One region of the Hominimerdicola alba 7 genome, then DNA from elsewhere that is predicted to be linked to it. Evidence: riboswitches for the same ligand, from Rfam matches in the RefSeq annotation. Region 1 holds a riboswitch; the other holds the start of a gene.
The links. Region 1 has a riboswitch for cyclic di-GMP ahead of RUMAL_RS17690 (hypothetical protein). Riboswitches for the same ligand answer to the same signal wherever they lie in the genome.
Positions count from the first base shown of each region.

Region 1 (11,082 bases):
TGATGATCACGTATATGCATCTCTACGATGTAGTCTGTGTTGATTGCCATTCCGCTTTTTGTAATAATAATCTTCTTCATTTATTAGTCCTCCGAGTTAAATTCAAGTTTTAACGATTCAATTTTATATTTGGTTTTATCTACCGTTTCTACAAAGGATTCACTTACAGTTCCGACAAACTGTTCTGTAGTCTTGCTGAATACTACGTAAATGTTTTCCTGTGGGTATATGTCTGTGTAAATTGTTTTCCCGTTCACAAAAGTGCAGCGACGGTGAAGGGAAATAAGACCGTTATCGAAACACAGATGTCCTTTACAAAAAGGAGCCACTTTTTCAAAGAAATCATCTATGATCTCATCTGGATAGATTTCAGTGTTATCGAATTCTATTTCGATATATCCTGAAAGGTGAGATCCGGTATTGGATAATTTAAGTCTGATGTACTTATCGATTGCTTCTGCTGCATCATCCCAATTTTTAAAAGGTTTTATCTGAGATATATCGGATAGTGTAGTGTTTATTACTGCGCTATAAAGTCTTCCATCTGTAACAGCTGACTCTTCCATTTTCCATGTGCATTCGAAAATGTATTGTGCGTCCATTTTATCCTCCTTGAGTTTTTTCATGATTATTTTTGTGTTTGGAACTTGAAATCATGGAGAGTTATTTAGAAATACGTAAAAGCTTTGGTCATTGCTCTATCCTCCTGTAATTTAAACTTGATCTGATCTCCCAATTATCAATCAAATCTGCATTTTAATTATACTAGAAAATTAGGAATGGTAAAAACCGTATAAAACAGAAAACGCCTTGCACGAAGCAAGACGTAATCAGAATCTCTTTCTACACCTGGTAGGCGAGCCATTATGGAGTTTATCCATAACCCTGCACGGCAGGTCGGAAAAGTACTTTCCGTATTTACATAATACAGTATTCTGAAGCGAAAATCAATAGAATCTTACAGATTGAAAGGGAAGTCTTACTGATTGAAAAGATAAAAGACAGTCTTTGATCGCTTTAATAGAAGAGAGACTGCTTGTATTTTCGAGTGCTTTCAGGACGTTGGTATTGCATTTTTATAATTTGCATGATATAATAATACTTAGGTAAAAAAAGAGACTAAATCTTTTCGTAGGGGCAACGCCTCACCACTAAAGATACGCCTCTTGCTATTCATGTTATTATTTCTTTTATTTGTGGTGTGTTAAAGGGATAACCAAGTAATAGAATATATATGCTATAATTATAATGAAATAGAAATAATACAAAATTTGGAGATAACAAAATGGAATATTTGATATTGATATCGCTGATGATAGTTACTGTTATTGTGATAACTATCGTTCAAGATAAAAAACGGCAAAAACGTATCCTTGACTACATAAGATCTTCCTTTGGCGTGCCTCGTGATGATACTGAGGAGCAGTTCTACAGACTTGGCAACATTGAAACTCTTTATCTGATGGACAAGAAAAGTATAGCTGAACATGAGATTGTTGATGATATCACTTGGGAAGATCTTAGCATGGATAATATTTTTGCCCTTGTTAACCACACGGACAGTTATATCGGGGAGCAATGTCTGTACTCAAAGCTGCATGATCTTTCAAAAACAGAAAGCAACCTGAAGCAGCTTGAAGAAAAAATATCTTTCTTTGGTACTAACGAAGACAAAAGATTCGAAGTCAGGGAAAAGCTATATTTTCTAGGCAAATCGTATGTGAACTACGATATGCCGATACTGATAGAAAACATATCCAAGCACAAACTGAAAAATAGTAAGTTTTATTATGCGCTGTCATATCTGCTTATGATATCGATAGCAGCTGCCATTATAATAAGAAAACCAGTTTTTATCGGAATGTGCATAGCTGTTTATCTTATAAATATGATCATCCACACGATAAAAAAGGAAAAAATGGACATAAAAGTAAAGTCTGTATTCAATTTAGGGAAAATGCTGAATACATCATTTTCGCTGGCTGAGCTTGTTCCGGAATTCAGCAATGAGATATCAGAAGATCTGAACACATTGAAAAACACCGCAAAAAGATCGACTTTTCTCGAACAGAAGAATGCTACCGATAATAAAGATGAGGTCAGTATGATGATGTCATATTTACTCGGTCCACTCATGATCGACTTTATCATGTACGATAAGATCATATCTGAACTTATTGAAAAAAAGTCGGAATGTATGCGTATATACAAGTTTATCGGTGAGATAGACTGTAGTGTATCAATAGCTTCGTACAGAAAAAGTGCGGCGACATACTGTATTCCTAAAACAGCAGATAATGACAGTTTTTCGTTCGTCGGATTAGTTCATCCTGCTATATCAAATGCGATACCGAATGATATTGAATATGATCGCAATATAATAATCACAGGCTCTAATGCTTCCGGTAAATCCACATTTATCAAATCCACAGCAATAAACCTTATTCTTGGTCAGACCATACATACCTGCACTTCCGAAAGCGCTTCTGTACCCAAATGCGGTGTGATCACATCAATGGCTGTGAGAGATGATATTTTATCAGGCGAAAGCTATTATATCCGTGAAATAAAGTATCTGAAGAGAATGATTGAGCTCTGTCAAGAAGACAGACTGCTGTTTCTTGCAATAGACGAGATACTTAAAGGTACTAACACCAGGGAACGAATAGCAGCTTCAAAAGCGATACTGAATTATTTTACAGATAAACGATGTATGCTCTTGGTGGCGACCCATGATCTGGAACTTGCAAAAGCATTTGATAAGATCTTTGCCAATTACTATTTCTCGGAAGTCATTGACTCGGATGACATCATGTTTGATTACACATTACACAACGGTATCAACGATTCAAGCAATGCTATAAAACTTTTAAGCGCTATAGGTTTTCCGGATGATATAGTTGATAAAGCAAAAGAAGAAATCGCAAAACCGGATATATAGCTAAAAACTGCATCAGTATAGCATTTGTATACAGCCACTGTTATTGTTTTTGTGTGAGTTTTCTATTATATGTTTTCGTTTCATAATATAAGCTTCCGATAATAACTGCGATCACTCAGTCGTATGCAAAATCAATGGAATCTTACAGTTTGAAAGGGAAGTCTTACTGATTGAAAAGGGGATAATGGTCTATTGACTTTTGATCATTGTTATGATAAAATAAATGAAGATAACTTAGAGAGCCCTAATATCTACTAATGTAGATATGTTATTTGCTATTTGAAACAGCTCTCTGAGTTTTTTTCTGTTAAGGCATACTATAATTCGACAAATAAACTACTAAAAGGAGTATTCACTCATGGGACTTTCTGCATCCTGCATCTTTGTTCAAAATCCGCAGCAGCTTTCTTCGGAGAAGCTAGCTGATATTCTTCGCAGATACATGACCGCGCAGGGTTTTGTGGAAGCAGAGGCATCCGACGCATATACTGCTCTACGTCTTCGTTTTTCAGCAAGCGGACAGTGGTTTGCAGTCTCTCCGGAGAAAGAGAATCATACCGCGCTTAAACGCTGCGCAGCAATTGCAGTCGGTGCTTTTCAGGAACCGGTTATCACAGCAGAGCTTGTTGACAGCGATTTTGCGGAACTATCGCTTCAAGTAGCGAACCGGAAGAAGTCCTGCCGCATAGCGATCGGCGAGCCCTACGGCGGCAGAACACACAGCGATTATCGGCAGTTTGCCGCACAGTTCCCGGATTGTGTGAACGCGGCGCAACTCAAAGAGATCTGCGAAGGTGACGATGTCTTTGCAGAGGACGGACTTGCTGCTCTCGGAACCTGTTTGAATCTGGATATCACCTTGATGACAGAGAACATTGAAGCAGGATGCGCTGTGCTGTATTTTAAAAAAGCGCAGGTGCCTGAGGTCGAACGCATCGAGCTCTATTCCGGGAATATCCTTAGCATGACCGAAAAGCCGGATGCCACAGCACTTGCGAAAAGAATAGTGCTAGAAATGTCATCTGCTTGGGAGCATACCGAAAAAGAAACCGGGAATTATATCCGCATCTTGGAGACCGACAATAGTCTCCTGCTCTTCAGCAACATGCTCTATCCTAAGCAGCTTGCCGCCTGTGTCGGTGAGCCCCTCATCCACATCTCCGTCGCGAAGCAGGATATAGAAAAAGCGATTCTCCAACCAAATATCTTTGCCGAAGCGCAATGGGGTACACTGCCGCGCACCGCACTGTCGGGGCTTCTGGAATCCGCAGAAACAAATGAAGACACATTTCGCGAAGCCGCACTGACCGGCACCGGCTGCACTACGCTCTTTTTCACCAAGAGGATTTGTCCCCCCGGCCCACTGATCAGTCTGTCATTGCGGACGTTGTTTGAATCAGAACAGTTTGCATATTTGTATCAGAATCCGGACAGGCTGACAACGGAGCAGATCATTGAAAAACTAGATGTTTTTTTAGCGAAGGTCTACGGTCCGAAGACTGTCTGGCTTCTTCCTCAGAATCTGGATACGGAGGAATATGAACCGGTTTCGTATCAGTATCCCGGCGGCATCTGTCGCACCGACAAAGCACACGGTGAAGCGTATTTGCGCATCTTTGTGAATGAGAACGGCATCGCGCTGACCGGCAATCTTGCACTGCCGGACGATCACAGCTATGCAGGCGTATTCGGTCAGAGCTGTGTGTATCTGGAGGTTGATCGTGAAAACCTTTTTGCCCATTATAAACTGTATGCGCCGGACGGTGGTCAACTGCGTTCAAAGATGATAGACATCGAGGAATATCCGACTTACTGCGAAGAATCCGGATTTGATCCCACACTCCTAGATGCGGTATACGGCAGTGATGTAGTTGTCTGCTGGTACAGTAGGCCGCGTGATGCAAACTGATCCAATGGCAATGGTCAAAGTTATGCGTCAAATACAAATATAAGAAAAAAGAGGTCCTACCGAAGTTTAAACGGTGGGACCTTTGTTGTTTAGAAGAATTATTCAGTTCTAGAGGTTGTATCTGATCGGATTCATTTCTAGCAATTCATTTGCCTGTGCAGATTGCATCCAAGCCGAATTGCAGTTCTTTCAAGTTCACATAAGCTCGCAGCCTATTTGTACTGCGCAGATTGCATCCGCAAAAATATACAAATATAACTGAATACACGGATTGAATGTGTATTGTTTAAACCCTATCGAGAGTTATTTCGGCTACAGATTTGTAGACTGACGAATACTTCAATCGATTTACGGACGCCGAGCCGCCCGAAATAAAGTGCGAATTTCCCAGCGTTTTAATGTGAGCTTATCTTTCGCACTATTCAGAGAAAATGATTCTATGTACTTATTATAACATATATGCAGCTATAATTCAAAAAAACTAATAGTATAAAAGATAAATTTTAGATGCTTTGTTGTGTCATGCGTGACACACTCCATGCTGTTATAATTTTTTTAGGTTCGCAATTGTAATAAACTGGAATATAATTCTGTTACTTAACTCTCGCAATCTACTTGTACTGTGCAGATTTCATCTGCAAAAAACATACAAATAAATCGAATACACGGATTTAATATGTATTGTTTAAACCTTATCGAGCGTTGTTACAGCCACATTGCTATGGTCTTACGAATACTTCATCGATTTACGGACGCCGAGTCGCCCGAAATATAGTGCGAATCAACCAGCATTATCATGTGAATCTATCATTCGCGCCATACTATTCTTAAAGAAATTATTTTACTGTACTTATTATAGCATATATTCAGGTATATTTCAAGCTTTATTTTTCTAACAGTATGAAAGATAAGCTTTAAGCATATCCATTATTTTAGATTGTATCTTTGTTGTGTCACGCGTGACACACTCTATGTCATTATCAGATGTTTTTTCAATTATCAATCTACTTTTGCAGATTGAAAATAAATCAGAGTGGTTAGCTTTGAGTTGATCGTGAATTCTTGTGAAAAATGGAATTAAATCGATTGTTTATTATGCTAGAAATCGTGTCAAAAATTGTTGACAAAATTGGCTATTTGTGATATCATATAAAGTGAGTATTTATAGAATTTATGCGTGGTGATAACGAATGGAAGAAAAGTATAATGCCGGACTTATGTCCGATAATAATCACATTCTATCCGCTATTTCGTTTCACTGCTCATGTGGCAGTTTCCTTGGCGGTTACGTTGAAGTGACTATCAAAAAAGAGAACGATCATGCCGTACTGACGGTTAGTCCTTCTCTACTTCGTGAGGGCAAGGTTGATGACATAACAAAAGAGATAAGGATAGGCGAATGGAATGAATTCATCAGCGATGTATTCTTAAAGTACCGTATAGATGATTGGAATAAGGAATATATCAATGGTGATATTGATGACGGAACACAATGGTCAGTAAAGGTCACTCTTGATAACGGCAGCGTACTTGAACATTACGGCTGCAACGATTTTCCTCCAAATTTGAGGAGTTTTGTCAAGTACATCAATAACCTGATCGCTTTTTCAGGTGTGACATTCTAATACTAAGAAAGGAACTTCTATGGATAAGGAACAGTATATAAAATTCTCCGATGCTCAGATCGGCAGCACGATCAACCGTCCTGTATTGGTGTCTGCAATCGAGGAAAATACCGCACGAAACGGCAATAAATTTGTGAGAGTATCGCTGAAAGACGGCTTTTCGGAAGTCACGGCTATGATGTTCGATACCTCGGAAGAGAGTCTTGCGTCTCTCGGTATCAGGCAGGACACGATAGCTGATGCAGAGATATCTGTTTCTGAGTATCAGGGATCAAAGAGCTTCAAAATAGTGCAGATCAGACCGACAGCAGACAGCACACTTACGGTCAATGACTTCACTAAGCTCCCACCCGTGGACTTAGACCTGATGTATACCGAAATATGCAGTCTGATCGAAAGCTCTTCAAACGACTATGATGGCAAATATACGCCGTTGTCCGATCTTACGTTGAAGATACTGACAAAGTATAAAGATAGTTTTATGACTTCCTCGGCCGCTGTATCTATGCATCACAATCTCAGGGGTGGTCTGCTGTACCACTCTTATCGTATGGTCAAGGCTGCCGATGCACTCTGTGGAGTATATACGAACCTTGACCGTGAGCTGCTTCTCTGTGGTACAGCCCTGCACGATATAGGCAAAGTATGGGAATATAAGACCTCGATCAGCGGTGATGCTGAGTTTACGGCAAGCGGAGTGCTGTTAGGTCACTTATATATGGGAGCTTCGCTTATCAAAGGCTTTGCGTCGGACGGAAACTACAACAAAGAAAAAGTTCAGCTTTTGATCCACATGATACTTTCGCACCACGGTACGCAGGAGTGGGGGACAGTATCCTGTCCGGCTATTCCAGAAGCATTTGTTTTGCACTACATCGACAACATCGATGCGAAGATGTATATGTGTGAAGAGCATTATGAGAAGTTAGATCCGGGAGAAATCACAGAAAAGAAGCCGTTTGGACTAGACAATCGTCTATATAAGCCCAATTACTAAAACAAGAATGTAAAATGGCCTTTCATCAAAGTGCAATATTATAAATGGATAATTTGTGTGTAATACCAAATATATCTTTAAATAAGCAGGATACGTACAGATTCATTGACAATTACAAGTACATGGTATATAATAAAAATATATTATATCACAAAGGCAAAATTGCTGAAAGGCAGTGACGCAAAGCTAAGGGTCTAAGCTCGAAGAGTATGACAGCCGGTTGCATAGATTTTTGGTTTATAGCTGATTAAGGCAATGCTTTTGGCGTTGCCTTTTATTTTTATTAAAGGAGTGATCAACTATGGTAAAAACAGAATTAAGCTATAATCCATACTTAATGGAAACAGTAGTGAAATTCAATGATCAGCCACCTAAAATAAATAGTATTATAGAAAAATATCGTGATAAAAAACTTCAGGAATGGGTCGAATTACTCCCTCAGGTATTTCGTGATGAGATGAACGGTTATGGATTTGATTTTTATTTTTCAGGTACAGAGTCGGATTACGAACTAATAAAATCTTCATTTAGAAAAGCAGGGGTAACAGATAACGAAGTCGCATTCTTTTATAAAAACGAGCTAGAAGAACCAGTTATAAAAAACAAACGTATTTATGATGTTTTTTCATGGTTGGATGCGCATCCCAATCGTAGATTTGATTATAAGGCTTTTAAAGATGATAATAAAGAGGTACTCGATAGTCCATATTCATTTATAACGATAAATGGAAACAAAATATCCTCTATTTCACTTTGTGACGAGAAAATAGATATTGAAAATATAGATAATGTTAATGAACTGACAACCACAGATCTTACGAATACACCAATAGTAATGTTTATAGATTCTCACGATCTAAATCGCAACAAAAGAGACCTAAGATCAATAATATGCCGTGATGATATAAGCAGCAGACAACTCTTTTTCTGCATTAGTGCTGAATTAAACAGACCTCAGATCGAAAGGATAATCTCTGATCTTGGGATACATACCCCAAATATCATAAATGATGTTAATGATGCGGTCATAAGCGATTATTTTGAAGTATATCCGCTTACTGAATACATTACAAAAGTTCTTGGGATTTTAAAAGGTACTATCAGTAAGTTACAGGCGGATGTAGATGAGGAGAATGAAAAGAGTAAGATAGTAAATTCAGGTATACATAGGAAGATCGATTCACTTGAAAACGATATAAATACTCTAAAAAACGCTGATGATCTTTTCAATCAGCGTGATAATCTGATCATACCTACGGAATATGTATCTTCAATGAAATCATTTTTCTTCAAAATTTCCGAGTGGAGAAAGAAAAAGACAAAGACTACTAATATGGATGAAGCAATTGCAATGGCTACAGAATTTAATACGATGCTTGATAAATTTTATTCTGAATTTGTAGCGGAAATAGATAGTGCTTCTGTGGCAAAAAGCGCAGAGATCGATCAACTATTCGGAAAATGGTTTTCTGATACAAAAATGGACCCGGATTTTGAACCAACTGTGGATTTCAATTACGAAGCAAAGGAGTATATTACTCCATCACTTACAGAAAAGTTTATGGATATCAAAACAGAACAATATATAGTTCGCAAGGCATCACTTTTCGATAGGTTGAAAAACAATGCTGATGCTAATAATGATAAGGTAATGGAAGTAACATATACATATGAAGCGTGGAGAACACTGGCAGTGGAAGAATATGGTCCTATTTGTCAGAGAGTTGTCGATAACTGGACAGAAACTCTTACAAAGTATTATGCTGTTCTTGCAAATGTTTATCATAATCGTATACATCAGATAATAAAGCAAAAGACTGAAGAAAAGCAGATCGTCTCAAAACAGCTTTCGCAAGATGAACAGCTTTTGCAGAATGATATGGATTGGCTTTCTCAGATAAATGATAAACTTCATCTGATCGAAAGGGGGTAAACAAAGATGGACGAAATAGCTACCTATAACTCTGATGTGATGACATCGACCGAAGAAATGACGATAGATAATCGTCTTGAGATAATAGATGAGGGTATAAGAAAAAAATATCTGGCACGACTTAATGAAATGGAGATCGCTCCGGCTGGAGATCTACCTTCTCTTGAAAATGAACTAATAAATAATATTCGTATTTATAGGATCACAGAGATGGTTTATCGTAAGGGCGAGTCTGTTACTAATAAATTTACTACGGTCTTTAATACATTATCTACATATAACGCATCGGTTTTCATAATAATTGATTCTGATGGTAATGAAACAAATTTTTATCTCGGGGTAAGGAGCAATACATCAGATGATGATCCTGAAAAGCGTTCAATGGTGACGCTTGGTGATACACTGAAAAATACACTTATCGGAAATTTCCCCGGAGTTAAAATAGTTAGCGAAGACAGGACGAGCATTGGAAAACTGTCAAGAAAAATATTAGATCAGAACAATATTGCATCGGTAAGTGTTGTTGGAAATTGTAAAAATACGGAACAGGCAAATGAACAGTTTGTTCAGGGCTTGGAAAAACTGGCTCTTGCAATGTATGGCAGACAATACACAGGTATTATAATCGCACAAAATCAGTCTCCGCAGACGGTTCAGATGCTGAGAAAAAGTTATCAGGATCTGTATACCAAGCTATCACCGTTGGCAAGAGTTCAGTATACTGACAGTACAACTGATTCATCTTCACATTCCAGATCTTTTGCTGAAATGAACGGAAAACAGAAGGCTGCTATGATAACGGGTGCTGTATTATCAATTGCCGGTGTTGTAGGTGGTGCCATAGGTGGAGCTGCAGCTATTGGTAAGGCAGGAGGATTGAGTACAGGAGCAATGTTTGGCGGACAGATCTCAGGTCAGCTTAATGGTTTTATCAACTCCCTTGCTCCGAATGAACAGGTAACGACCACAACATCAAACTCGGTTATGTCCACAACAGAGAATAAGACAGTCGTTGATCTTATGGCGCTTATCGATGAAAATCTTAAAAGAACTGATGAATTTGACAGTTACGGTATGTGGGACACAGCAGGTTATTTTATCTCTGATGATATGTCAGCTGCTGAAATTGCTGCCAGCAATTATCGGTCACTTATGAATGGTGAAAAATCAGGAAGAGAAGTTTCAGCTATAAATTCGTGGAGAAGAAATAATCCGCAGACTGTGGGGAATTTTTCAGATCTGACGATGTACCTTTCCAGATTTATGCATCCTCGCTTTGTGTATGGAGGAAATGTACTTGTGAATGCAGCCACATCAGTTAGTGGAAAGGATCTGGGCTTGCACCTGGGACTTCCAAGGACTACGGTTCCCGGACTACCGGTAATTGAACACGCAGAATTCGGAAAAGAAGTTAATTCATATAGATTATTTTCAAAAAGCGAAGAAGACCAATCTGATGATACTATGTTACTTGGCAGAGTATTTGATCTCGGACAGATAACAGAGAAAAAAGTTGAGCTTGATAACAGAAGCCTTAATATGCATACATTCATTACCGGTTCGACCGGTTCGGGAAAAAGCAATGCCGTCTATCAGATGCTGGCAGAGCTGCATCAGGATGAAATACCTTTTCTTGTTATCGAACCTGCTAAAGGTGAATACAAAGATGTTTTTGGA
Region 1 covers NC_014824.1:209,448-220,529, reverse strand. Annotated here, with positions in the region: gene RUMAL_RS17720 (hypothetical protein) at 1-80, opposite strand, end outside; gene RUMAL_RS17715 (hypothetical protein) at 84-602, opposite strand; gene RUMAL_RS17710 (MutS-related protein) at 1,286-2,941, shown strand; gene RUMAL_RS17705 (hypothetical protein) at 3,300-4,850, shown strand; gene RUMAL_RS17700 (hypothetical protein) at 6,041-6,475, shown strand; gene RUMAL_RS21020 (3'-5' exoribonuclease YhaM family protein) at 6,495-7,472, shown strand; cyclic di-GMP riboswitch class I at 7,618-7,700, shown strand; gene RUMAL_RS17690 (hypothetical protein) at 7,774-9,405, shown strand; gene RUMAL_RS17685 (ATP-binding protein) at 9,412-11,082, shown strand, end outside.

Region 2 (11,082 bases), on a different replicon from region 1:
GCAGCAAAGACCACTTGAAAGCATCTATGCAGTCGTATTTCTTGATGCTATCCACTACCACGTTCGCAGCGAGGGACAGATCATCAAAAAGGCTGTCTACATAGCGATAGGCGTTAATATGGACGGCAGGAAGGACGTTCTCGGTATGTGGGTAGGCGAAAATGAAAGTGCCAAATTCTGGGCAGGCGTTCTGAATAGTCTGCGTAACAGAGGCGTTGATGATATTCTTATCGCCTGCACTGATAACCTGACAGGTTTTTCTCAGGCGATAGAGGCTGTATTTCCGAAAACTGATATCCAGAACTGTATCATTCATCAGCTCAGGAATTCAAGCAAATATGTCTCCTACAAGGATATCAAGGCGCTTATGACCGACCTGAAAAAGGTCTATACTGCCGCCACTGAAGAAGCTGCTCTGGACGCTCTGGACGAATTTGCCGCTGTCTGGGACAGCAAATATCCCAAGATCTCAAAGTCATGGTACGAAAACTGGCCTAATCTCAGCACATATTTCAAGTTCCCGCAGGAGCTTCGGAAGCTGATCTATACCACCAATGCAATCGAAGGATTCAACCGTCAGCTTAGGAAAGTGACCAAAACAAAATCCGTATTTCCTACAGATGACAGCCTTTTCAAGATGCTGTATCTGGCTATGAAGGACATCACGAAAAAGTGGACTGGGCGTCGTCAGGACTGGAGCAGTATCTATGCTCAGCTTGTGATCTATTACGGAGACAGAATACCCGAATAATACTTTTATCTTGACAATCATATAATCATGTGCTAATATGCTGATAAGACCGACTGCTTTCACAATCGGTCTCATCATACACTTTTCTATTGCACTATTTTGCGTTTACACAGAATTTGGGATTGACTCGAAATCCTAGGGCATTCTGACATTTCGATAACGATGAAGTTCTATTATCATGTTATAGAGGAACAGAAAAAGACTGCTATGACAAAGCTTGATGAGATTTATTAAAGTGTGTTGTCTTTAGACATAGTTTGATTTTCCCCTTCTCGATTTATTCTAGTGGGGAATTTTATTTGTATTCTTTATAAAAAGCTTAAAACCTTTTATTGTTTTGTTAATTCTATACCTTATCTTTTGTGAAAATGGTAGAAATTATTCGTCTGATTTTCTAATATAGTTAATAATATTGACAATGAATCAATAAAAAGGTATAATATAATTAATAGTAAAAAAGCAAAACTACTGAAAAGCAGTGACGCAAAGCCAAGGGTCTAAGCCGAAAGGTATGACAGCCGGTTGCCATGCAGTTGTGCATGAAAAATGGTTGACAGTTAAGCAATGCGTTGTCGCATTGCTTTTTTGTTTATGTAAAAAAGGAGGTCGGTCTTATTATGTTGAAGAAAAGGTTTTTTTCATTTGTTTTGACTTCTGCTTTTACTTCTATATACAGCGTCTTCTAAGAAATCAAAGACAGAATAAAAAGACAAGTAAATACAAAGGACGGAGGAATGACTATGAAAAACATCGCAAGATTTATCGCTTTTACAGCAGCTGTTTACCTGACATTTACTGCCTGCGGAACAACAGAAGGTAATCAGACCAAGGAAAAACCGACTAGTGCCGAAACATCGGCTGTTATTACAGAAGCAGCTGAAACTTCTGAAAAGGAAGAAATCGAGACTGAAGCCCCAAAAGAAACGACGTCTGCCAAAATATCCGAAACAGAACCGACACAGGACAGAGTTCACCTTGACTACGGTGATGAGGAAGCATTTGAAGCTGCTCTTAATTCGGGCGATGATCTTAACGGAAAAACTGTAAGTATTATAGCTCAGGAACTTCATCCGGAATCAATATACGGTTACAATATCTGGGCTGGTATTCATCTTAATTTTGTTTCACCGGATGACCCGAATGTTCAAGTCGGTGATGTTCTGACAGTCAGGATAACAAACGCTGAACTTGTCGATCAATCGTGGATAATCAGGTACGATATGGTTGAAAATGCAGTTGAGGACGAATATACAATCACAGCGGAAAATCTTCCCGAAACTAATGAAGAACCCGAAGAAGACACGCCTAATGCTTATGAGAGCAATAAGTATTACGAAATAATCGATGCAGCAAGCTGGATAAATTCTATCGTGAACACGGTGATAGTTCACAAGATACAGGCAAAACAGGATGTTTCGATCTCAGCTTCTCTGATCGCATATTAGGAAGACGGAAGCGTTGTCGGCAAAGGCAGTGATGATATCACGCTGACAAAGGGGCAGGTGAACTATTTTGAATATCACTTTAGCGGAGATATTTCCGGCACGAAGCTTCGTGCTAATGCTACTGCAAAGAGTGACGGGCTTTTCACAGGGGCACGTAATGTGGTAGAACTTGTACAATGTGACACTGCCGGCGAAGAAGTTTTTCTTACTTTCAAACAGACGGCAGACGAGTTGGGCGGTTTTGCAAAATTCAAGCTGCTTCTCTATAAAGACGATCAGATCGTCGGAACTAAAGATGGGCATTTCGATGTTTATGCAAAAAATCTTAATGGCAAAGGAGCTACTGATGTGGCTGATATAACGGTTTATGAAACAGATTTCGACAGGGTCGAAGTTATCATTGAACCATAAATATGGAAAAACAGCACTCGGGATAATTCCGGGTGCTGTTTTATATATCCGTTGGTTGTCAGCTTGGTGTGACGGTTAACGATACTGTAAAGGCGGCAGGCTACCATTAGTTCGTTACGGGACAGCTCCAGCAGTTTATTTGGTATTTTCATTTTACACCTCGATTAATTATTTTTGCAAATAAAAAACGGTAGACAGGTGGTATCTGTCTACCGTTTATTATACAGTATTAAATACTGTATGCCAAGAGTTTTCCTCAATATATTTATCTACAAATTCTTTGAATAGAGCATTGGGAGTTGTATTATTTTTATACGCAAGTTCTTTAAACTTAGCAGCCTTTTCTTTCCGAAGTCTGACTGCTAGATTAGTTAAGTTCTCTTTGCCACATTTGATGTCGGCTTTCTGATGAGCTTCTGAAACAGCCATTGTGTCACCTCCGGTTTAAATAGTCTCTCCTCAACAAGCCTCTAAAATCCACGGCATACCGGCTGGCGATATGAGAAGCGAATATTTATCACTATTTTCCAGAAGCGTAAAAGCATCGCCGCCAGGCGGTCGATGTTCATTGCGATGACGCTGAGAACTATCGATGCTCTTGTTGTGTCTTCTCTTTTTGTGAGCAGCAGACCAAGACCGAATTTGCGCTTTGCAAGACTGAACTTACGCTCCACTTCGATCCTGTCGGTATTATCTTTATATGCTGCCTTCTTTTCAGCCTTGCTGTCGGCGTCATTCTTCGGTCTTCCGAGTTTTTTGCCTGAAATACGTATGCCGTGACCGCTGCAAAACGAGATGTTTTCACGGTTGCGATATATCTGATCAACAAGAACTCGCTCCGGATAATGACCTGTGCGCTGCTTGTAGTTTTCAATTGCTGTTTTCAGAACTGCACTTTCGTTGTAAGCATTAAAGGATAGCTTCTCGATCCTGCACATCCCGGTCTCATCAACTGACAGATCGAGCTTAGCTCCAAACTCAACAGGAGATTTTGCTTTACCTCTTACGATCGGTCGGATGTACGGCTGGCTGATGCTGACAATACGGTCTTCAACAGAATGAGTGTTGCTTTCAAACATATACCGCTGCTGATCGTAAACGGTCATGAGAATATCAAGAAGCTCCTTATCGGAAACGGACAGCACAACGCCGTTGTTTTCGATAAGATTATCGATATATCCAAGGTCACGGCGAATATATTGAAGCTGCTTTTTGATCGCTTTTCTGATCTTTTTCGCACCGCGCTTTCTGCATTTGGCAAGTGCAAGATAGTCTTTTCTTGCCTTTTGATGGTACATTCTCGGTCTGTAAAATCCGTATTTATCGGAGACTCTGCACAGCATATCTTCAAGCTTTTCACGAACTTCATTCAGCAGCTCAATGTCCTGAGGATACTTGATATTCTGCGGCGCACAGGTCGCATCAAGGATCAGTGTGCCAGAGTTTTCAGTTTTTTCTTCGGAATCATTTGCTGGATCTTGCTGATCGGGCTGACCTCCGTTTCCACTCACGTCATCAGAATCGTCATTGTCTTGCTGCGAGTTGTACTCGATGATCATTTCATTGATCTCGTTGAGAACATCCTCCGATAGTCTTTTGCGGAATTCCACGAGAAGCGAAGGTACGAACGGAATCTTATCCTCATATCCGGGCAGCCCGATGAAATACTGGTAGTACGGGTTCTCTCTGATCTGTTCGACGAGTTCTTCGTCCGGATAATGATATTGCTTCTGTATCAACAGCGAACCGAGTGCCATGCGGAGAGGCTTTGCGGGCATACCGGTATGGCTCGGGAACAGCCTGGCATATTCAGCTTCAATTGTTTCCCAAGGGATCATTTCTGCTTTCTTTACCCAGCGGTTATCCGGGTTCATTTGCAAACCAAGCGGTTGATTGAAATCTGTGAATGAAATCTGTTTTTCTTTCTTGAACTTATACATGGCATCCTCCGAAGTGCAAGCTTTTTTCTCGTTTTGATTACTTTTTCTTGCACTTCTATTATACCATATTGGGTTGGATTTGTCGATATTTCGTCGCTTTATTGCTGTGTGAGGAGAGACTAAATAGATTGTTATACGGTGATAGTCACCTCAGATCGTTGATGTCAAATGCTGTGTAGCCCTCATAGTAATAGCTGGTGTCAATGCCTTTCATGAATACTTCACGATCTTCTGTTTTATCTGTAAGGGCATTTTTGAGCAGTATATTTATCTCTGTAGAGCGAATAGGACTTCTCTCCATAGCAAGTAGATAGTCCTCCTTATCTATTAAGCTCCAGTCAACGACTTTTTTCAGTTCGTTCTTGAAAATGTGGTCGAGCCATATCCTTGTTGCTCTTCCGTTTCCCTCACGGAATGGGTGACAGATATTCATCTCAACGTATTTTGCAACGATATCATCAAAAGTTGTTTGCGGCATCTGTTCTACTGTTTTCAATGACTGATCCAGATACATAACAGGTGCAAAACGAAAACTGCCTTTTGCGATATTCACGGTGCGGATCTTTCCTGCAAAGTAGTAAATATCCTCAAAAAGTGTTTTATTGATGAACATGAGTGTATCAATTGTACCTGCCTTTTTTGTGGCAAGCATATTCTGTTCAAATAGTGTAATTGCTTTCTGTTTTGAAATGCGTTCTTCTTCTCTTGCCAGCTCCGCCGAGCTTTGTGCATTTATCTTATTTTCAAGCATTATTGCACCTCTTCGTGATCCGTGAGCAAGGTATTTCCTATTTCTATTATAGTATATCCGAAACAGGAGTGTTTGTCAACCCATTACACATTGTGAGCGTTATCTATGTGCTTACGTATTTCTTCACGCTCTGTCATATCCAGCTTGCCGCGCCTGATAGTCATTTTTATTATTTTTTCGACTTCGCTCAGATTATTGTTTTTATACTCGTTAGTGAACTGTCCTCCCGACAGATATCCTCTGTTTTTATATATTCACGGAGATACTCTGAATAAGCTTCTGATAGGGCAGATAATAATATATGGTGGTATATGATGTGTTGAATGGATATACGTATATTGTATATAGAGCTCATATACAATTTTGTTAAGATACTACAACAACGAAAGATATATTTTGGTAATATTTCGTGAATGGCGGGGTTGACAAGCATGTATATGTCTGATATAATGTATATATCAAATATATACGCATGAAGGTGAGTACTCATTATGGATATAATTATATCAAATTCAACAGGCGAGCCTATATACGAACAGATAGTTTCACAGATAAAGGCTCAGATAATGTCAGGCGAACTGAAGGCAGGGGACGCTCTTCCTTCGATGAGAGCACTGGCGCAGGCGCTTCGCATAAGCGTGATAACCACAAAGCGTGCATACGAAGAACTTGAAAGAGACGGTTTTATCGAATCTTACACAGGCAAGGGCAGCTTTGTAAAAACGCAGAACGCGGAGCTTCTGAAAGAGGAATATCTCAGGAAAGTTGAAGCACTTCTCGGTGAAGCCTGCGATACTGCAAAGATGTGTGATATTTCTCTGGAGGAAATGATCTCCATTGTAGAAATGATATACGGAGGTAACTGATATGAACGACTATGCAAATGCAATAGAGATAAACGGGCTGACCAAAAAATATGACGGCTTCACACTGGACAAGCTTAGCTTTAATGTCCCGAAAGGGAGTATAATGGGATTTATCGGGCAGAACGGTGCGGGAAAATCCACAACGATAAATACGATACTGAATATCGTCAAAGCGGACGAGGGCAGCATTAAAGTCATGGGGCTTGACCACATCAAAGACGAGAACGAGATAAAGCGGAACATCGCAGCGGTGTTCGATGAACTGCCATTCAATGAACAGCTGAACGCTAATGATATCGACTTTATATTTCAGGACTTGTTTGAAAACTGGGATAGTGAAACTTATTTCGGATATCTGGACAGGTTCGCGCTGCCGAGAAAGAAGAAATTTGGGCAATTCTCAAAGGGGATGAAGATGAAACTGCAGATAGCTTCTGCGCTTTCACACGGGGCTAAGCTGCTGATAATGGACGAAGCCACAACAGGTCTTGACCCTGTGGTGCGTAACGAGATACTTGATATATTCCTGGAATATCTTCAGGACGAGGACAACTCTATACTGATGTCATCCCACATAACATCTGACCTTGAAAAGATAGCGGACAGTGTTACATTCATCGACAAGGGAAAGCTTCTGCTGACAGGCTACAAGGACGATATACTTGACAGTCACGGTATTCTCAAATGCACTAAGAAAGACTTTGCCGAGATAGAAAAGTCTGACTTCATCAGCGCAAGACTGACGGATTTCGGGGCTGATGTAATGGTCGCAGACCGTCGTGCCGCTGCAAAGAAGTATTCCGGCATAACGATAGACAAAACTACTCTGGAGGATATAATGCTGTTCTACGTCAGCCGCGGGAAAAAGGAGTGGAGATAATGAACAGAAGATATTTCGCCATGTTCAAACATGATGTGATACTGGCAAAGAAAACGCTGATACTGTCGGCAGTGGGATATATCTCTATGCTGATACTGTCCGTACTGGTATTTATGAGCGCGAAGTACGGCAACCTTGCTAAAAATGCGGCAAAGGATGATGTTATGCCAATATTCAGATCGATGATGATATTTATTGGTATTTCCGCTTCTATGATACCGATGTTATGCTTTGATAACAACACTCTTATCTCGGATATTAAATGCGGCTGGCAGAAATTCACCTACACTTCTCCACTATCCGTAAATGAACAGCTTAGATACAGATATGGCTTGAAAATAGCAGGGTTGCTGTTATCACACGTATTTTCAGCTATACAGATAGGAACGATAGTTATGGCTGACGGCAAGGGGCTTACAAAGACCGATGCGCTTATTACAGTATTTATATACGGGTATTTGTACATAATGGAAATGATTTCGATACCGCTTTATATAAAATTCAAAAACAGCGACAAGGCAGGAATGGCAAGTATGCTGCTTATCATGGTTCTGATGATACCTGTAGTATTCCTGTTCAAGGATAAGGGCGATAAACTTAAAGAAATATCAGAGGTCAACGGCGGCGTGATCAGATTTAACGAGATGGTCGACTTGTTGGGTATTGATTTACCACTTATCGCCGCTGCTACAGCTGTGCTTATGGCGGTATCTCATATAGTATCCTATATGTGTACCAAAAAACTGTTGGAAAAGAAGGTGTGCTGATATGCTGGGACTTATATATAAAGACTTTAAGATATATCGTAACACCTTTCTGTGCCTGCTGTGTGTGCTGCTGTTATCTAAAGGGTTCATAATGCTGCCTGTGGCTGTCGGCACTGAGGAATTCAAGGACGCTATGAACTCAATGCCTGCATTATTCGGTATGATGTGCGCAGGCGGTACGGTGATATCATTCTATATCGCAGGTATGTTCCAGGAGAGTCTTATCTCGGGAGATGAGCAGAAAAAATGGGCGTACTTCATCACTTCAACAGATGACGGCATAAAGCGCATGGTTGGCAGCAAGTATATCATAATACTGATATACTCGATGATGACTGCATTCATGTGCAGCTTTATGAACAAGCTCTGTGCCGATATCATAGGGCAGGATGCGCCCGATAACACCAATCTTATACTTTTGCTTTTCTTTGTACAGCTGATGTGCAGGGGATTCAGTGTACCGTTCTTATTCGCATTCGGTTCAAAGAAAGGCAACACGGTAAGGCTTACAGCTGTTATAACTGTGATAATAGCAGGGCTTATCTACGGGCTTTTCGGTGACCTGAGCATTATAAATCCGGAAAAGATATGGGAAATGCTGATGGATATGATGACAGACCTTTCGCAGAACTGGAAGCTGATGCTGGGACAGGCGATGTTCTTCGTGATAGTAATCGTTATGTATATAGTATCGTATAAGCTGTCTTGCAGATATTATCTGAAAGGGGTGGAGCACTATGACAAGTAATGAAAAAAAGCTGACATTAAAGCGGATAGCCATATTCATAATGCTTTGCTACATCCCCAACTATGTGCTGGAGATAGTTTTTTCAGACCACAATGGCGGAATGACCTCTGCGGCGGCAGGCTTGACGATAATGCTTTATCCTGCTATAGCTAATATCCTCACACGTATCATAACGAAAGAGGGCAAGGGCGAACACTATCTGAAAGCGCATTTCAAAAAGCACAAGGGGATATACATCGCGGCGGCTGTTTCACCGCTGATTATGGGTATCATCAATCTGCTTGTTTGCCATTTCGTATTGGACAGCCAAACCGATATGGGTGATATGCTGAACCAGAACCTGTACGGGTCGGGTTTAAGGACGCTGATACCACTCATACTTTTATCATATATGGTTTGTATACCATTCATCGTAATGGGATTTGGTGAGGAATTCGGGTGGAGGGCTTACCTTACACCTAAGCTTGAAAAGTTCATGCCGAGATTTCCTGCCTGCTGTATCACAGGCGTGATATGGGCAGTATGGCACGCGCCGCTTATATGGTACGGGTACGATTTCGGCAGGGATTACCCCGGATTCCCTTATGTGGGAGTTATCGCCATGTGTGCGGTATGCATACCCCTAAGTTATGTACTGACATGGATGACAGAGAAAACGAAGTCGGTATACCCTGCGGCTATATGTCACATGGTGATAGATAATGTGATGAACATACCGGCGCTGACGATGATATCTGAAAAGACAATAAAAGACAATTCTCTGCTTTTCGGTATACTTGCGCTGGGACTTGTGCCTGCTGCAGCAACTATAGGGATAATGATAGCTGAAAAGATCAAGTCTGAAAAAGCGGCATAAAACAAAAGTCACTTAAAAGCCAAAAGACATAGAGGTGCTATTGCAGCTTGTATCCACTTAACTTTTCTTGCGGTATCACGACTACCACCGGCAGGTCTATCGATCCGATAGACATTATAATTTGCACAAAATATTCGCAAAATATCCGAAGATTTTTAATTGTGTAAAAATTGAATTTTTTTGCCATATTGAATGACCTGAGCGGTTAGTGAAGTTTGGCATCAACAAAAAATGACCATTTTTCAGGGCTTTATGCAGATACATCATTATATGATGCGTGATAATTGGTCAACGTTGAAAAATCGGGCAAAATGTGGTATAATAATACAGTGATATTCTGATAAGCTGCGGTTGATATCAGCCGCAGCTTGTTCATGGTATGGAGATGTTAAAATGAATAAAAATATGGATATGCTTCACGGAACCATCGGTGACAAACTGATGACCTTTGCACTTCCGTTGGCTGCAACCGGTATTTTGCAGCAGCTTTTCAATGCAGCGGATATCGCGGTGGTAGGGCGCTGTGTCGGGAAAAATGCGATGGCAGCTGTGGGCAGCAACACCCCTGTAACAGCGCTGATACTCAGCCTTTTCACAGGTATCTCGATAGGTGCGAATGTCGTGATATCAACGCTTATCGGTCAGCGGAAACCAGAAAAAGTCAACAAAGCGGTACACACCGCACTGCTGTTTGCATTTGTGGGCGGTGTGATATTTGCATTGATATGTGAACTTCTGTCGCGGCAGATCCTCAGCCGTATGTCGATACCCGATGAAGTATTCAGCATGGCGCTGCTATACTTCCGTGTTTATGTGGCAGGAATGCCCGTAATACTTTTGTACGACTTTGCCTCGGCGGTATTCCGAAGTCACGGCAATACCCGCACACCGCTGATATGTCTGCTGACATCGGGTGTAATAAACGTTCTGCTTAACCTGTTTTTCGTGCTGGTGCTGGATATGACGGTCAACGGCGTGGCGCTGGCAACTGTTATATCAAACCTGATAAGTTCGGTACTGCTGATATATTTTCTCATACGTGAAAACTCGGAGATACATTTCTCTTTTAAAAAACTCGGTATCGACAAAAAGCAGCTTAGCATGATGATAAACATCGGACTGCCAGCAGGCATTCAGGGCATGGTATTCGCCATATCCAACATAATCATACAGTCCTCGATAAACAAGCTGGGCAGCGATGTTATGGCGGCATCATCTGCGGCATTCAACATCGAGATATTCGCCTACTACATACTAAATTCCTTCGGGCAGGCATGTACCACATTCGTGGGACAGAATTACGGTGCCAAGCAGCCGGATAGGTGCATAAAAGCCACAAAGATCGCGCTGGTACAGGACATGGTCATCACAGTGGTGTTTTCGATGCTGATACTTCTGGCAGGCAGACCGCTGTTACACATTTTTAACTCGAATGAAGCAGTAATATCCGTCGGCATGATACGCATTAAGTATGTACTGCTGAGCGAGGGAATAAATGTCATCATCGAGATAATGTCGGGCTGTATGCGCGGCTACGGACGTTCATTCATACCTGCGCTGATATGCACAGTCGGCATCTGCGGAGTGCGAATAACATGGGTGTACAAGGTGTTCGCTTACCACAAAACGTATGCCACACTGCTAAAAGCCTACCCACTCAGCTGGGC
Region 2 covers NC_014833.1:1,556,202-1,567,283, forward strand. Annotated here, with positions in the region: gene RUMAL_RS06880 (IS256 family transposase) at 1-751, shown strand, start outside; cyclic di-GMP riboswitch class I at 1,200-1,281, shown strand; gene RUMAL_RS20635 (hypothetical protein) at 1,492-2,196, shown strand; gene RUMAL_RS06890 (hypothetical protein) at 2,254-2,607, shown strand; gene RUMAL_RS06895 (hypothetical protein) at 2,827-3,036, opposite strand; gene RUMAL_RS06900 (IS5 family transposase) at 3,078-4,547, opposite strand; gene fic (protein adenylyltransferase Fic) at 4,693-5,298, opposite strand; gene RUMAL_RS06910 (GntR family transcriptional regulator) at 5,790-6,164, shown strand; gene RUMAL_RS06915 (ABC transporter ATP-binding protein) at 6,166-7,044, shown strand; gene RUMAL_RS06920 (ABC-2 transporter permease) at 7,044-7,811, shown strand; gene RUMAL_RS06925 (ABC-2 transporter permease) at 7,813-8,559, shown strand; gene RUMAL_RS06930 (CPBP family intramembrane glutamic endopeptidase) at 8,549-9,415, shown strand; gene RUMAL_RS06935 (MATE family efflux transporter) at 9,809-11,082, shown strand, end outside.
Region 2: another riboswitch for cyclic di-GMP. It lies ahead of RUMAL_RS20635 (hypothetical protein); the one in region 1 lies ahead of RUMAL_RS17690 (hypothetical protein).